Regions from separate parts of the Shewanella frigidimarina NCIMB 400 genome, predicted to be linked through region 2. Evidence: predicted binding sites of a transcription regulator. Region 2 holds the regulator's gene; the other holds the start of a gene.
What was found. The regulator ArgR, encoded in region 2, controls arginine synthesis, uptake and breakdown. The targets are predictions, from matches to a motif close to ANTGAATANNTATTCANT.
Positions count from the first base shown of each region.

Region 1: a site for ArgR is predicted at 2,457-2,474, ahead of argA (amino-acid N-acetyltransferase). Genes of this name have one in related genera too.

Region 1 covers NC_008345.1:4,561,713-4,567,021, reverse strand. The annotation lists gene coaBC (bifunctional phosphopantothenoylcysteine decarboxylase/phosphopantothenate--cysteine ligase CoaBC) at 1-377, opposite strand, end outside; gene radC (RadC family protein) at 874-1,551, shown strand; gene rpmB (50S ribosomal protein L28) at 1,673-1,909, shown strand; gene rpmG (50S ribosomal protein L33) at 1,916-2,089, shown strand; gene argA (amino-acid N-acetyltransferase) at 2,566-3,885, shown strand; gene rarD (EamA family transporter RarD) at 4,001-4,909, opposite strand; gene SFRI_RS19670 (thioesterase family protein) at 5,034-5,309, opposite strand, start outside.
Region 2 covers NC_008345.1:742,411-747,719, reverse strand. The annotation lists gene SFRI_RS03300 (GNAT family N-acetyltransferase) at 1-136, shown strand, start outside; gene SFRI_RS03295 (hypothetical protein) at 287-643, opposite strand; gene SFRI_RS03290 (GNAT family N-acetyltransferase) at 690-1,238, opposite strand; gene SFRI_RS03285 (hypothetical protein) at 1,242-1,460, opposite strand; gene SFRI_RS03280 (META domain-containing protein) at 1,583-2,008, shown strand; gene argR (transcriptional regulator ArgR) at 2,175-2,645, shown strand; gene SFRI_RS03270 (Dyp-type peroxidase) at 2,708-3,646, opposite strand; gene SFRI_RS03265 (ABC transporter ATP-binding protein) at 4,008-5,039, opposite strand; gene SFRI_RS03260 (ABC transporter permease) at 5,042-5,309, opposite strand, start outside.

The DNA.
Region 1 (5,309 bases), 1.0 Mb from region 2:
ATTGCAGGGCAGACAATGACGGGAGCACTGGTCGCTAAACAGGTTGTTGTTAATAAGTCATCTGCCATGCCTGCATTAATACGTGCAATTAAATTTGCCGTAGCAGGTGCAAGCAATACAACATCAGCCCAACGAGCAAGTTCGATATGACCCATAGCAGCCTCTGCTGCGGGATCGAGCAAATCAGAGGCTACAGGATGGCCTGAAAGCGCTTGTATGGTTAATGGAGTGATAAACTCCATTGCGCTCTGAGTCATGATGACACGCACGTCTGCGCCACGCTCTTTTAATCGACGGATTAAGTCCGCACTTTTATATGCGGCAATACCGCCACCAATTCCGAGTAATACTTTTTTATTTGTCAGCATGATGCACATTATCCGACTCAAACCTAATTGCGGCTAACAATATCACAAACCTATGACAATTTGCGCAGATCCAATCTCAAAAATATCGACCATACTGTGTAATACCAATCCTATTAAATATGCGATCTTTCAGCGGGAGTTCAAAGTGCTGTATGCAAGGCAGATGATTGAAGCGAATAGTGATTCTATTTTGAAAACATCTAACGAAGCATAAAGTACTTTGAAACCCGCCAGAAAGGAGTCTCTCAGGTATTCCACTTCTGTGTTGCATCGATTTAAAAGGGAACAACCATTTCTACATCAATGCGCCTTGAATTAAAAAACCTGAGAGACTCTGAACTGATCAGATATTTAATGAGATTGGTATAAGCAATTCGAACTCTATTTTTGAAAAAGACAACAATTTGTCATTGGTGCTGTGCTTGCTGATTCGGTGTTGTTCTTATTATTAAGAGTCGACTTAATGCGTTTAATGACATCGCCACATTGAATATAAGGGACATTCATGGGAATTAAAGATTGGCCACAAGGAGAAGGGCCGCGAGAAAAGTTATTGCTCAAAGGTGCAGGACATCTTTCGGATGCAGAATTGCTCGCGGTGATATTACGTAATGGTTTGGCAGGGCAAAATGCAGTGGATTTAGCCCGAAACATGATTAATCAGTTTGGTGGTTTGCGCAGTTTACTGAGTGCCTCTAAAAGCCAAGTATGTAAATTAGCCGGTGTTGGGCCGGTAAAATATGCTCAATTACAGGCTGCAGTGGAAATTTCTAAGCGAATTGCCCATGAAAATCTACAAAGAGGGCAAATTTTGACAAATCCTGATTTAACTCGGGACTATTTAATGAGACAATTGGCAGACCGATCCTATGAAGTGTTCGCCTTACTATTGTTGGATACCCAACATAGAGTCATTCAATTTGTAGAATTATTTCGTGGCACTATCGATTCTGCTTCTGTTTATCCTCGCGAGGTTGTAAGCCTTGTTTTGGAGAAAAAAGCGGCAGCGGTAATTGTGTGTCACAATCACCCGTCTGGCATTGCAGAGCCAAGTCAGGCTGATCGGCGAATAACTGAGCGAATAAAAAATGCATTGGCAACCATCGATGTTTCTTTGTTAGATCATATGGTTGTAGGTGATCAGGAGATAGTCTCCTTTGCCGAGCGTGGGTGGATTGTATAAACACTGCTTGATCTTCTATGGTCAATCGTGTATAAAATGCGCCCTCTTTGTGCCTCGGGCGACGGCCATACGAGGCACATTAATGCTCGAGCGTTAAAAATTTGTTTTGGAGAAGATTGACATGTCAAGAGTATGCCAAGTAACTGGCAAGAAGCCAATGGTTGGTAACAACCGTTCGCACGCAAAAAATTCGACTCGTCGTCGTTTTTTACCTAACCTACAAAACCACCGTTTTTGGTTAGAAGAAGAAAAGCGTTTCGTGCAATTACGTGTATCTACTAAAGGTATCCGTATTATCGACAAGAAAGGTATTGAAGTGATTGTTAAAGAACTTCGTGCCCGTGGCGAGAAGGTATAATAGAAAATGGCTAAATCTAAAGGTAATCGTGAGAAGATCAAATTAGTATCTAGTGCTAAAACTGGTCACTTCTACACTACTGAAAAGAACAAGCGTAACATGCCTGAAAAAATGGAAATCAAGAAATTTGATCCAGTCATTCGTCAGCACGTTATGTACAAAGAAGCTAAAATCAAGTAATTGATTTTTGATTCTTAAAAAAGCCCCTTCATTGGGGCTTTTTTTATGCCTGTTTGAAAATAGTCTATACTGAATCGAACGATTAACGGATGAGTTATGACGTGTATTGAATTGCTGAATTTAGGTTATGCAGTAGCTGTTTACGTCATGAAGTACATCGCTAGTGTGATGATATTTTATTGAGGTCCCCACATTGTTATAGCGCAATTATGTTGAAATTTTGCTAAACAGATGTGATGCAAATATCATAATTAAATGCGTAAAGTATTATTAACAGCTAAAACAAGCTAACTTTTTGGCTGTAATGCTTTTTTCATAAAATATTGAGACACTGTGTTTTACTTAAAGTGAAATAAAATGCTTTAAAAGTGAATTAAAATGCAATACCATTCTTTTTTGATACAGCAAACTGTTATGTGGCATTTATTGTCATCGTCATTAATGAACATCAAACTTATACCGAGGTGAATTTGCCCGTGAGAACCACTGAATTAGTTGATGGATTTCGTCATTCTGCGCCCTATGTTAATGCTCATAGAGGTAAAACTTTTGTCGTTATGTTGGGTGGAGAAGCATTAGCGCACCCACAATTCCGCGGTATTTTAAATGATGTGGCTTTGTTGCACTCACTTGGGATTGAGGTGGTGTTAGTTTATGGAGCAAGACCACAGATTGATGCTGGTCTAAAAGCGGCTGGAATTGAACCGGCATATCACAATGGTATTCGTATTACCGATGATGAAACCCTGAAAATTATCAAGCAGGTTGCCGGTGCTACTCAATTTGATATTACTGCTAGGTTGTCGATGAGCTTAGGCAATACGCCGATGCAAAACGCGCAAATAAACTTGGTGAGTGGTAATTTTGTTATTGCACAACCATTAGGTGTAGATGACGGTGTCGATTTTTGTTTAAGTGGCAAGGTGCGCCGTATTGATGCGCAAGGCTTACGTCGTCAATTAGATAATAACGGTATTGTATTAATGGGGCCCATTGCCGCTTCAGTTACAGGTGAAAGCTTTAACCTGACCGCTGAAGAAGTTGCGACCCAAGTAGCGATAAAGCTAAAGGCCGATAAGATTATTGGTTTTAGCGATACTAACGGCCTTATCGGTAAAAATGGTGAAGTCATTGCCGAGTTGATGCCGGACGACATCGAAGAAATGCTTAAGACAATGGCTGTTGACGACCATACTTCAGTTGGGACCGTTGCTTTCTTAAAAGCCAGTATTGAAGCATGCCGCCGAGGTGTGCCTCGTTGTCACTTAGTCAGTTATTTAGAAGACGGTGCATTGCTGCAAGAGTTATTCTCACGCGAAGGGATTGGTACCCAAATTGTTACACAAAGCGCCGAACGTTTACGTAGAGCAACCATTAGCGATATAGGCGGTATTTTAAACCTTATTCGCCCATTGGAAGAACAAGGCATTTTGGTGCGTCGCTCACGCGAACAACTGGAGATGGAAATTGAACAGTTTATGCTGGTTGAGCGCGACAACTTAGTGATTGGTTGTGCAGCCTTGTATCCGTTTGAAGAAGACAATGCGGGTGAGTTTGCGTGTTTAGTGGTTCATCCGGATTATCGCGATGCAGATCGTGGCAGCATTTTGCTTAATAACATTATTGGCCAAGCTCGCGTGCGGGGTTATTCACGTCTATTTGCGTTAACGACCCGAAGTATCCATTGGTTTTTAGAACATGGGTTTAATATTGTTGATGTTGAAGAACTGCCGAATAAGAAAAAACAGCTGTATAACTACCAGCGCCGCTCAAAAATTCTTGCGTTAGATTTGTAGAAGTAACAAGACAGTTAATACATAAAAAAAGCCGGATGAGTATAAAATCATCCGGCTTTTTTGTGGGTGAAGCATCAGTGCTTTGAGTGACTTCATCTTCCCATTGTAGAGTTCATTATGCTGACGCTTTGGCTAAGGCGTTACGTCGTTGGCGTTGCAATGTCATGTCGCCAACAAAGATAACTAACGCGCCCCAAATAAATCCAAAGGTAATGCCTTTTTCGATATCAAACGGCTCATTAAACAGTTTTACCGCTAAGATGAACATGATGCTAGGGCCAATGTATTGGAAAAAACCTAAAATCGAAAAGGGAATTCTGACCGCAGAACCTGCAAAACACAGTAACGGGATTGTTGTGACAATACCGGCAGCGACTAACAGTAAATTGAGGTCGAGAGTGTTGGTCAGCATGCTAGTTGTCGAACTGTCTAAGGTGATGAATAGATAACCCAGAGCGATTGGTAACAAGATTGCTGTTTCGACTAATAAACCTGATTTGGCGTCAATATTGACTTTTTTGCGCAGTAAACCATAAAAACCAAAGCTGGCAGCCAGCGCTAATGATACTAGCGGAATAGAGCCAAAAGAGACCAACTGCACTAGTACTCCTATACTGGCTAACGCCACCGCAACCCATTGTAATTTTCGCAAGCGCTCACCCAGAAATACCATTCCCAGTAACACGTTAAACAGCGGATTGATAAAATAGCCTAGGCTAGCATCGAGCATGTGGTCGTTGTTAACAGCCCAGATAAAAAGTAACCAGTTAGCGGCAATTAATACAGAAGTGATCAGTAATATTAGTAGTTGCTTAGGCTGTTTTAAAATAAGACGTAAACGACTAAATCCACCAATGAATTGCATCAAAATAACCATGAATATAAATGACCAAATGACACGGTGCATTAATATTTCGGTGGCAGGCACATGATGTAGTAATTTGAAATAAAGCGGGGCAACACCCCAGATGGTGTAGGCGCAAATGGCGAGAAGCACCCCTTTACGGTATTCTAAATCAGGCATAGTGAGTCAACAGTGGGAAGATCTAAAAGAGAGGGCGATTGTAGGTCGCCCCCCTGCATGACACAAGTGCTTAAGCGATTTCTTTTATCGCTCAAGTGTCAGCTTTATATTGCGCTAATGGAACTTAGCCCACCATATAAGTGCCAGTACCAAATGCGATATGAACTCCTTGCTCATTATGTAACTCCATCCGGCAAACGGATACACGATTACCAGAGCGGATAACGGTGCCAGTGCCTGTGAAGATTTCACCACGGCCTGGACGTAAAAAGTCGACCCGCATATCGATAGTGCCTAAGGTGGTTAAACGTTGTTGTAGTTCTTCAAGGGTCCAATCTTCTCTACTGGCAACTAGCCCAGCAAATACCGTGAGTCCGCCGACAACATCAAGTAATGTCGC
Region 2 (5,309 bases):
TCAACAGCTGCACTTTATCGTTATAGATCAACATGATTTATCAGCAATACCAGCAGACATCATTCAGTTGTATCGCCGCTATCACAGCGAACAACGGCCACTCGTGTTGATGCAGCTTAATGAACCCGATAAATAATCTAGCTCAATAATCCAGTTCAATAGCCTAATCCAATGAAATATATAAGCAAAGTTCAGACAAAATCAAATGATTTTGGAGACACTTAAAGTCTATTAAGCAGCAAGAAACGCAGCACTGGTAGTGTTGAGTACGAGGTTATTTAACCCGTTAACAATGATCGAAATGCGAACTTTCTATACACATAAACGACACTTGTTGCATTGTCATTACTGGCACTACTTTGACACTGATAGTCGCTAAGTTAATCCGCTCGACATCGGTAAATAGTGTAATCCCTGCTTGATAATTATTGGTTACGCCACAAAATAGCCACATGTCTTGCCAGCGGACAAAATACCCCGATTGCTGCAATTGCGGATTATCTGGATTTTGTACATCCGCTTCAACACACTCATACAACTCTGTTGCGTCTGCCAACACCGCGGCTATCAGCTTCAGATTGTCAAATGCAGACAGCCTTAAATCCAAGTAAGGCGAAAAGAGTGTGTCAAAGTTAGTACTCATCACGTTCCTCATAAATAATCACTTTAACAACTCCCATAAATGGCACTTACGTAATATTAGTCGTAGCCAACAAACAATAATCACGTTGCTCGAAACTGAATTGATCAATCTCTGTCATTGCGGCTTTTTGTTGATGGGCTGCCAACGAACGCGCATTATCAGCGGCAACATACGTCACCATAAATGGAAAGGTATCCGCTACTTGTTTCTTTAATTCTGTAACCAATGCAGAAAACACTCCCTGGCCACGTTTTGATTCTTGTATCCAAACGGGTCCATATTGACAAGTGTTAGTCGTCGATAAAGCTTGCCCTTGTAAATCGGCAAACTTAAGTTTTTGAATAATATGTCGGTACAATGGTTGCGCGGAAAAAAATGACCATTTCGCTGCCATCACATACCCAATGATCACCCCTTGCTCTTCAGCTACGATAAACCAATGTTGATTTATCAACTGGCTCACCTCTGATTTGGTAAATGAATGAGCATGAAGTTGGCTGTTTGAACCTAACAACTCATCATCAACATGAGCACGCTCTAGCTGCACAATAGCAGCAACATCGGTTAATAACGCCTTACGGATAATAAATGACAATGATTATTCCTTTGACCCTGAATTGGGAGATTGTTTCTTAGCCCATTCTATCACTAGCGCAACAGGCAGCGGAGACATAATTAATGTTCCCACGCCAATGAGTAACGCAATGACCAACATTCCACTGACTTGTTGACCTATATCACTTTGCCAATATAAGCCGATGCCCACCAGCAACATAATTAAACCGACGAAATGCAACACTTTAACTAATTTGATCATTTGCGACTCTTTGATACGTTAAATAATGTTCATTAATCCAAAACATTACAATTATTTACGCTCTTATTCACACTCAAGTAGTAGAATAGTGGCAATTTTTTCGTATATGGAACTCTCTCAACATGATAAAGCATATTCTCGGCGCCACTGTTATATTTTTAGGCCTTAGTGCTTGTCAAAGCCATACTCAAATTGTCTCAAATGAACAATTAATTGGTACTTGGCATGTAGAAGTCGTCCTCGACACTCCTACCATTAATAATAGCCCAGCAACTTTAGTGTTTGCTCCAAACGGTGAATTAACAGGTAATAATAGTTGTAATCAATTTTTTGGTCGTTACACCCAACAAGGTCATCTGCTTCAACTTGCGCCATCAGGTTCAACCATGAAAGCCTGCATTGATAGCTTAATCACCCAAGAAGCCGAACTGATGCAAGCGATTTCATTGGTACAACAAGTTGATTTCTCTAAAGGAAAACTCAATCTATTGTCTTTAAATGGTGATACGCTATTAGTGCTGACAAAACAATCGTTACCCGTATCCTAAAGCTTATGGTTCAGATGAGTCGCCGGATGAGTTATTAGTGTCAGTTTAAAGTTCCACTACAAAATGAATTTTTATTCAATAAATCTGATTCTTTCTTGACTTAATAAGTCAATCTATTCAAAATGTGCTAGATTTTTGAATAACAACTATAAGATGAATTATCACTATGCCAGCGACAAGAAATCAGGATGAGCTCGTACGAACTTTTAAAGCGATTCTCAAAGAAGAACGTTTTGGAAGCCAAAGCGAGATTGTTAATGCGCTTCAAGCCGAAGGATTCGGTAATATTAATCAATCTAAAGTATCACGCATGCTCAGCAAATTTGGTGCTGTTCGCACTCGCAATGCTAAGCAAGAGATGGTGTATTGCCTCCCTGCCGAGCTAGGTGTACCTACTGCGGGTAGCCCAGTTAAAAATTTAGTACTGGATGTTGATCATAACCAAGCCATGATCGTGGTCAGAACTAGCCCAGGTGCAGCGCAATTAATCGCCCGTTTGCTCGATTCAATAGGCAAACCAGAAGGGATATTAGGTACTATTGCTGGTGATGACACAATTTTCATCTGTCCAGCAAGTATTAAAACGATTGATGAGACATTAGAAACAGTTAGATCTTTATTCAACTATAGTGAATAAAAACTCATTAAAATAAAAAAGCAATGCCATGGCATTGCTTTTTTATTGCCTAAAACGGGCTTTTACGCATCGTCAAATTGAGTTAAAAAATCCAATGATGGCACAAAGAAAGACGACCCTGTCAGCGCTTTAGTAAACAACATCAAATGATCATGATTCCCATGACCATCACCGTGCACCATACTGCGCAGCATTTGTTCGAAGTGATCAGGTGTACGGCATACTGAAATAAACATCAAACCTTGTTCTCTAATCGAACCATATGGCATGCTTTGACGTAAAATTTCTAATGAGTTACCGTGTGGATCTTTTAAGTTAACTCGTTTTGTGTGGCTGGTTAATGGTTTATCTTCTGATTCATACTCAATATCATCAACTTTGGTACGACCAAAAATATCTTCTTGTTTTTTAAGCGGTAAACGATGCCACTTACTTAAGTTATGCATGTATTTTTGAACATGAACATAACTACCTGAGACAAATTCTTCATCTTCATCACCGACAAGCGCAACTTGTTGACGATGACGTCCTTTAGGGTTTTCTGTACCATCAACAAAACCAGTTAAGTCACGGCTGTCCATAAAGCGAAAGCCGCGTTCTTCATCGACTAACTCGACCAAATCTTCAAACATTTGGTTAATTTCATTGGCGACGAGGTGCAAAATATCATAGCGATCACAACGGATATGAATAAACAAATCATATTCCATTGCTGGTGCATCACGGTTACCTTCACTCATGGCAGGAAAAGGTTTTAATAATGCTGGGCGAGCTTCTGGATAAAAGGTATCCCAAAAATTAGCCCCAATCCCCACAAAGCCATTAAAAGCACTGTCGGCATATTGATCCGTGAGTTCATAAATATATTGGGCTACATTAGCAATAGATGGGCGTAACTGATCTTCAACACCGTCGTTGGCATTAAACATCAAGTACACACTGTGTAAATTCCCTTCTGCGCAAATCCCTAACTGTTCACGAGGCATAACTTGGTTACCCATATTAACTTCATCCACCTTAATACTATATTTCGGCCTAAACGGTGATAATTTAACGCTTTGATACGACTAGAGAACGATTAACATCTCTCATCAGTTAAGCTGATCATTAGCTTAACTTAATCAAATGTAAATTACTTGAAGTGTACTCACATTTAGCCAGCTTGTAATATCTATTGTACTCATATTCGTGCAGATAACAGCTTGATCATTCATTGCAATTATTGACTAGCTCACTAGAGTTAGAGATCAAAAAATAAAACCTAACCAGCTATTTAGCTTATTTTACCACCACTTTGCCCCGAACTAAGATTAAGAATAAGAATAAGAATAAGCAGAACGATTAAGATTACAGCATTGATAGTTAATTAAAAATCACCAGTGGATGCGCTGTAATATTTATATCCACTCGTTGACCTGCCATTAATGTTGTTAATTGACTACTAACATTCAAAATATCAGCGCCAATTTGGACTTGATAATGGCATACCGTACCAAGAAAATGCCTTTCTACAATGCACCCTCGGCCATTGATGCTAGGATGTAATTCAATTTGCTGTGGTCTCAATAATAATTGCCCTTGGCTGCCAATAGGCAAAGACAATGCTTCTGTGCTGCTAAGATCGCCCAAGGAATAGTGCACTTGATGGCTGGAGGTAACCGTAACAGGTAAGTAATTACCCGCCCCTAAAAAATCGGCAACGTAGCGATCAGTTGGTTCACTGTATAAGGTTTCGGCTTTACCATGTTGAATAATGGCGCCATCTTTAAATAAAGCCAGTTTATCTGCAAACACAAATGCTTCATCTTTACTGTGAGTCACAAACACGGCACTAACATTACGTTGTTTTAATATGGCGCGAATTTCTAACATCATATCGTTACGGACTTGCGCATCGATATTAGAAAACGGTTCGTCTAACAATAATAATTCTGGCTGATATGCCAATGCACGCGCAATCGACACTCGTTGCTGTTGACCACCAGATAATTCATGTGGGTAACGAGACGCCAACCCGGTTAATTTAACCAGCTCGAGCATTTCTTCTAATCGAGCTAACCGCACAGTACGATTGATTTCATTAACCCCAAATAAGATATTGTCTGCCACGGTTAAGTGCGGAAATAAGGCATAATCTTGAAATATCATTCCAACACCACGCTGCTCACTCGCAACAAACACACCATCACCACTCAACGTTTGCCCATTGATGCTGATGCTACCTTGGCTAATGGCTTGTAAACCCGCAATCGCACGCAGTAGTGTGGTCTTGCCGCAACCGCTGGGGCCTAATAATGCGACAATTTCACCTTGCGCCAGGGTAAGATCTAAATGGCGCAACACCACTTGACCGTCATAATCACTACACACATTTTCAATGGTTAAGGTTGACATAATTAGCCTTGTTGCTCCAATGAGCGATTAAGATAAATCAAGGGAACAAGCCCAACTAACACAATAACAATAGCAGCCAATGCGCCATGTTCTAGTTTTTCATCTGACACAAATTGGAAAACATAAGTCGCTAAGTTTTCAAATCCTATAGGACGCAATAATAACGCTGCGGGTAATTCTTTCATACTTTCAATAAACACTAACAAAGCACCAGCAAATATCCCTTTGCGCAATAAAGGTAAATGTACTCGCCATAGTAACTGAGTAGGC